DNA from 3 places in the Ferdinandcohnia sp. Marseille-Q9671 genome. Region 2 is predicted to be linked to each of the others. Evidence: riboswitches for the same ligand, from Rfam matches in the RefSeq annotation. Region 2 holds a riboswitch; each other region holds the start of a gene.

Region 1 (2,272 bases), 460 kb from region 2:
ATCCCCAGAACGATCGTCATCATATTCTAAGAAAAATCCATTTACTTTTTCTTTTGCAAATAAAGTTGGAGCTATTTTCGCATAACTACCTTCAAATGCCCAGGTAGATCGGTAATTTCCACGGCAAAGATGGGTAGTCACAATTAAGTCTTCAGGTTTATCCTCTAGTACACCATTCGCTACACGCAATGCTAACTCAATTAATTCTTCACGAGAATATCCACTATCATTAAACGGAATTTCCGGTGCATTGAGACCTGCAATGTATACATCATCTAATTGTAGGTATCGACAACCTGCATCATAAAAGGCTTGAATTGCATTGCGGTATGCCTTGATAATGTCATTTGCATAGTCTTCAATATCTGGATAGATTTCTAGATTGCGAATTCCTGCATTAAACAACTGATTTGGACTAGGGATTGTTTGTTTAGCTACAGCACGATTTCCAACAATTTCTTTAAATTCTATAAAATCTTTTACATGTGGATGCTCCGGGTTAAATGATATCTTCCCGATTACACGTACATCATATCTTTCCGTTTCCTCACCTTTGAATGAAAAGCCGTGATCTGGTACGTACCCTTCTACCCCGTTTAAGTGCTCTAAAAAGTCGGTGTGCCAAAACCTACGACGAAACTCTCCGTCAGAAACAGCTTGCAAGCCAACCTCGATCTGCTTATCCACTATTTTAGTAATTTCCTCTGTTTCGATATTATGTAGTTCCTCAGCCGTAATCGTACCAACTTGGAAATCCCTTCTAGCAATATGTATTCTCTCAGGTCGTAATAAACTTCCTACGTGATCTGCCCTAAATGGTGCTTTAACTAATGTTTTTGTCAATTGAATCTCTCCTTAGTATCATTTTTGGGGTTCACCGGGTGGGTCACGGGGACAGGTACCTTGTCCCACTTCTACTTTTGGGTCACGGAACCTGTCCCTCTGACCCACGAGACAAGGTGACCGTCTCTTACGTCCCTGCAACACAAAAACCCCTCTTCTAAAAGATAAGAAGAGGGGTTAAATTGACAAAGTAAGATACCTGCTCTTCTTATCTTCTAGCTTAAAGCTACTGGAATTGGCACAGTACTAGTAAAAGTCCGCTGCCGAGGTATCAATGGGCCAGTCCCTCCACCTCTCTGGATAAGAAAATTTCGATTATTAAGTTATAAGCTTCACTATACGCTTCGAAAATTTGTATGTCAATAAAATTTTTGGAAGTGCAGGAAATTTGCTCCAAGCAAAAAAGTGACTGTCCCATTTATCTCTCCAAATCTCAATTTTAGTGAATCTAAGTTCTTCTCACTTCAAACTGTATACTCAAGTTTAAGGGCCTCTTTTCAAATAATATTAATACTCTCTAATCTTTCCATCTTCCTTTGATTCATCAACTAGAGCCCTGAAATCATGTCCAGAAGGATTCTGGAATAAGCGAAGTCCAAACTCTGGCGCTACAGCAAAGAGATGATCAAAAATATCAGCTTGAATTGTTTCATACACGTCCCATCTTATATCATTTGTGAAGGCATAAATTTCGATTGGGAGTCCATGCTCTGTAGGTGCTAACTGACGAACCATTAAGGTCATACCTTTATGTATCCCGTGGTGATGTTGAAGGTAATTGCTAATATACGCACGAAATACACCTATATTCGTAAGAGCTCTCCCATTTACAGGATTGCTTCGGTCAATTTCATTTTTACTATTGTACTCTTCAATTTCATTTTCCCTATAGGTAATATAATCTGAAAGATAATGGATCTTTTTAAACTTCTCAATCATTTCGTCCGAACAAAAAGTAATGCTATTTTTATCAATAAATAAGGATCGTTTAATTCTTCGCCCTCCGGAGGTTTGCATCCCTCTCCAATTGATAAATGAATCAGATATCATCGCATAACTCGGGATTGTCGTAATCGTTTTATCAAAATTTTGCACCTTCACTGTATTTAAAGAGATATCTATAATGTCTCCGTCTGCCCCATATTTCGGCATTTCTATCCAGTCGCCGACCCGAACCATATCATTCGAAGTCAACTGAATCCCTGCAACAAGTCCTAATAATGAATCTTTGAATACTAACATAAAAACAGCGGAAAGTGCTCCGATCCCACTAAGGAGAATAAGCGGACTCTCTCCCATAAGGTTTGCGATAATCAGAATAACCCCAAGTGTTATGATGATGATTTTCACAACTTGAACGTACCCTTTTATAGGTCTAGTCTTCGATATTTCATAGGTTTGATAAATATCGTTAGCTGCATCTAGTAAG
Region 2 (2,272 bases):
GCTTTCAATTCCATCCAAATCAGCTACATGTGCAAGCCCAATGGTTCTTCGAATAACTTCGCAGCCTGCAAATCCAATTGCATCTTCAAAAGCTTGATTTAGGACATATTCAAGATAGCCTTCAACGTCCCGATATAATTCTACAGCCTCATTCTTCCAAAGCTCTGAGAATGTTTCAGAAAAAACATTCCATGTATGTTCAATATGTTTATACAGAGGTTCACGATCCTGGGTATCTCTAGAAATCGCATTTAATAATAGGTTTGCAATAAATTGACCGAGATCAAAACCAAGTGGGCCAAAGTAGGCAAATTCAGGATCAATTACCTTTGTTTCTGAATCACTTGCAAAAATACTACCTGTATGTAAATCACCATGTAGAAGAGCATCTGCTTGTGTTAAGAATTTCTGCTTTAGCTTTGCCACTTCAAGCTTTAAGATTTGATCTCCCCAGATTTTTTCAACGTCTGGTCTAAGCTCCTCTTCGAAGCTATTCGTGTCAATATTAAAAAATGGATCAGTAAACACGAGATCCTCTGTAATTTTACACAAATCAGGATTAATATATTTCTGAACAAGTACTTTCTTCTTTTCTGGTTCTAAGCCGAAGTCCGATGTGTAAAAAAGCGTTTTGGCAATATAAGTACCGATATGCTGTGATAACAGTGGGAAATTCCTGCCCTCAATAAGCCCAGTTCTGGAAATTTGAAGATGGGATAGGTCTTCCATTACGGTTATTGCAAGTGTTTCATCTGTATAAAATACCTTTGGTACAAGTGTTGGTACATGTTCCGCTGCAGCTAATAATGCATTGCTTTCAATTGTGGCACGCTTGAGTGAAAGAGGCCAGCTTTCGCCAACAACCTTTGCATATGGTAAAGCTTGCTTGATAATGATTCCTTTTTGGCTTGACTCGTCAGTGATATGGAAAACGAGATTAAGGTTTCCGTCACCGATTTCCTTACATGTTAGAGCTTTACCTTCTTCAAATATACGTAGACGGGTTGCAAGGGCAACCGCGGTGTTTTCGGTTAAAGGTTCATAAACTTCTAGTTGTGATATTGCCATTTTTACATACCTCCAAGTCATTTTTCGTTATGTTTGTTTTATAAAACTGCTAGTTTAACAGTCTTGGAGGCTTTTCTATAAACAGAAAAGCCTCTTTCTAGTGAAGAAAGAGGCTTGAAGTCAGGGCTTCGCACCTCTTATCTGCCAGAAAGTAAAAAACTTCCTGTTGGAATTAGCACCGTGCCTTATGGGTTTCCCCGGCGCAAAATTGCGCCCCACCTTGCGATGGTATTACGGTCGGTTGCTGGGCTTCATCGGGCCAAATCCCTCTGCCTACTCTTGATAAGAGATCAATCGATTTAGTTTTTTAATGATTCTGAAGTGAATGATAACAATTGAAGTGATGAATTGTCAATATGTTTTTTACATTTAGTGAATTTGTTTTTTACTTATAATAGTCAGGACGGCGATCTTGGAAAATAGGGATTTGTTTTCGTACTTCTTTCACTTTACTTAATTCAATTTCCCCAATTAATGTAGTTGCTTCAATTCCTGCTTCTGAAATAATATTCCCCCAAGGATCAATAATCATAGAATGTCCTGCAAATTGATTATTTGGATCACTTCCACTACGATTACAAGCTACGACATAGCATTGATTTTCAATTGCCCGGCTAAGGAGTAGGGCACGCCAATGTTCGAGTCTCGGTAGTGGCCATTCTGCTACCACGAATAAAACCTCAGCACCATTTGTTGTATGAGCTCGAATCCATTCAGGGAAGCGAATGTCATAACAAATTACTCCCGCAGCCGGAATATTTTCAATCGAGAAATCACCTTTTGCATCTCCTGCCTGTAAATACAAATGCTCATCCATTAACTGAAACAGGTGAAGTTTGCTGTACTCACTAACCAATTCCCCTTCTCTATTAAAGACAAACATTGTATTGGTCACACCGTTTTTTGTCTTTTTGGCAACAGAACCAGCAATAATATTCACGGAGTGTTGTTGCGCCAATTTTTTAATAATAGTTTTTGCTCCATCTCCATTTTCATCTGCGATTTCATCTAACCTAGTTAAATCATATCCTGTCGTCCAGAGCTCTGGTAGAAGGATAATATCTGGATTCTCTTGCTTCATGAGTTTGTCGATTTCCTTGGTTACAAGGTCAAAATTTTCTTGCGGTTTTCCGAATTGAATATCATACTGAATACAAGCTATTTTAAGATTCATAGTTAGTCCTCCTAGTAAATGTAAAATTTA
Region 3 (2,272 bases), on a different contig from region 2:
GTCTTGCTCTCATTAATTCTAATTCCATTTCCCCTATCTTTTGTTGCACATTTGGTAAGTCAAAAATGGAACCTTTAATACTATTTGGAGAATAGTCTTTTGCGAAATTAATCGCATAGGATTGGGCAGCTTGTGCTATGCCCAGGTAGCAAGCTGGAATATGAAGTAACCATCCGGATGCGCTCCTTTGACCAGGTTCAGCCAATTGGACTAGATATTCTTCATCCACTTTGACGTTATTTAATACTAAATCATGACTTCCTGTCCCTCGCATGGCGATACTATCCCAGGTTTCTTCTATTTCTAATCCTGCACTAGATTTAGGGATTAAGAAAAAACCCACTTCATCACTTTCTGGAATCGTCGCTGTCACGTTAAAATAATCGAGTATTGGAGACATAGTTGAGAAGGTTTTTACGCCGTTAATTACCCACCTGCCACCTTCTTTCACAGCAGTTGTTGTAGGCTTCCCTCCACGAGTGGGACTCCCGGTTTGTCGCTCTGATGCACAATTATTTATTAGTGCCCCATCCTTAACATCCCTAAATACCATCTGTAGCATTGATTCTTTCCACGGCTTTTTTTCTCCAAGATCTTTAACGATTCCCATGTGCCAACCTATTGATAAAGCCGTTGATCCATCGCCTCTTGCAATATACTCTTGAAAATGAACAAAGTCATAAAGAGAGATTCCTTCCCCACCATATTCTTTTGGTAAGGTTAATGAGGTATATCCAGAGCTTTTGAGCTCAGAAATATTTTCAAACGGAAAACTCATTTCTTCATCAATCTTTGCTGCCTTTGATAAAAAACGTTGGGACAATTCCTCCATTAATTGGAGCCGTTCCTCCATTCTATTTACATCTTGAAATCTCATAATACAATCATCACCCTTGTCTTTATTCTTATTGCGAAACATATAACATACTAATCCTATCGGTTTTTATATATAACCTTTATTATACAGTTATTTATGTTTTGTACCAATAAAGTTTTATAATTTTTTTGGGAATTTCTATTGTATTTTTTTTCTATATGTACTAAAGTTAAAAAAAATTGTTTTTTTCGAAAATTTCATATTTCATTCTTATCAAGAGAGACGGAGGGATTTGGCCCAATGATGTCTCAGCAACCAACCTGGTTAGGTCCGGTGCTAATTCCAATAGGTTACAACTACCTTGAAGATAAGAGGATTCTCAATATTAACTAGGGACCTTCTTCTTACAGAAGGTCCTCATTTTTTTATTTTTTTAGAGAGAAGGATGAATAACATGACAAACAGAAGTTTGGAAACAAGATTAGTACAATTAGGTAATAAGAGTGATAAGACAACAGGGGCAGTTAACCCTCCCATTTATTTATCAACTGCATATCAGCATGATGGCCTTGGTCAGTCGACTGGATACGACTATACGCGTACGAAAAATCCAACCCGTACAATATTGGAAGATGGAATCGCGAATTTAGAGTCAGGTGACCGCGGATACGCATGCAGTTCTGGAATGGCTGCCATTCAATTAGTCCTTTCTCTATTTCGTTCTGGGGATGAACTAATTGTTCCTGAAGATGTCTATGGTGGCACATTCCGTTTACTAGAATATTATTCAAATACTTATGATATTCAAACAACCTATTCACCTTTTAAAGATATTAACGAGACAGAGAAGTTAATAACACAGAAAACAAAGGCCATTTTCATTGAAACTCCCTCTAACCCACTAATGCAAGAAATTGATATTAAGGTGTACGCACAGCTTGCACAAGACTTCAACTTATTACTTATTGTTGATAACACCTTTTTAACACCTATTTTTCAAAGACCACTCGAATTAGGGGCAGATATTATAATTCATAGCGCTACTAAATATATAGGGGGCCATAATGACGTATTAGCAGGTATTGTCGTGGCCAAAGGAGACACTATTTGCGAGAGGTTATCTACCCTTCATAACGCAACTGGTGCTGTCCTTTCTCCTTTTGATTCTTGGCTCTTAATAAGGGGGATAAAAACACTTTCTTTACGAATGAAAAAACATGATGAAAATGCAAAGAAAATCGTTGAGTATTTACGTGATGAACCTCTGGTTACCGACGTTCTATACCCAGGGAAAGGTGGCATGCTTTCATTTCGGTTAAAGGAAAGCAAATGGATTAGCCCCTTTTTAGAAAATTTACAATTGATTACCTTTGCGGAAAGTCTGGGTGGTGTTGAAAGTTTTATCACATACCCTACGACACAGACACATGCAGATATTCCAGAAGAGGAACGAAA

Evidence for each region. A riboswitch is a leader RNA that binds a small molecule or an ion and turns the genes downstream of it on or off. The one in region 2 is predicted to bind S-adenosylmethionine.
Region 1: it holds a riboswitch for S-adenosylmethionine, as region 2 does, so the genes downstream of both, ACWNMY_RS15480 (5-methyltetrahydropteroyltriglutamate--homocysteine S-methyltransferase) here and mtnK (S-methyl-5-thioribose kinase) in region 2, are expected to answer to the same signal.
Region 3: it holds a riboswitch for S-adenosylmethionine, as region 2 does, so the genes downstream of both, ACWNMY_RS06165 (methionine biosynthesis PLP-dependent protein) here and mtnK (S-methyl-5-thioribose kinase) in region 2, are expected to answer to the same signal.

The regions. Positions count from the first base shown of each region.
Region 1 covers NZ_CDRJTA010000004.1:28,135-30,406, reverse strand. The annotation lists gene ACWNMY_RS15480 (5-methyltetrahydropteroyltriglutamate--homocysteine S-methyltransferase) at 1-843, opposite strand, end outside; SAM riboswitch class I at 1,049-1,150, opposite strand; gene ACWNMY_RS15475 (mechanosensitive ion channel family protein) at 1,351-2,272, opposite strand, start outside.
Region 2 covers NZ_CDRJTA010000004.1:493,089-495,360, forward strand. The annotation lists gene mtnK (S-methyl-5-thioribose kinase) at 1-1,068, opposite strand, end outside; SAM riboswitch class I at 1,203-1,357, opposite strand; gene ACWNMY_RS17660 (carbon-nitrogen family hydrolase) at 1,454-2,242, opposite strand.
Region 3 covers NZ_CDRJTA010000001.1:1,193,180-1,195,451, forward strand. The annotation lists gene ACWNMY_RS06160 (acyl-CoA dehydrogenase family protein) at 1-877, opposite strand, end outside; SAM riboswitch class I at 1,085-1,191, shown strand; gene ACWNMY_RS06165 (methionine biosynthesis PLP-dependent protein) at 1,272-2,272, shown strand, end outside.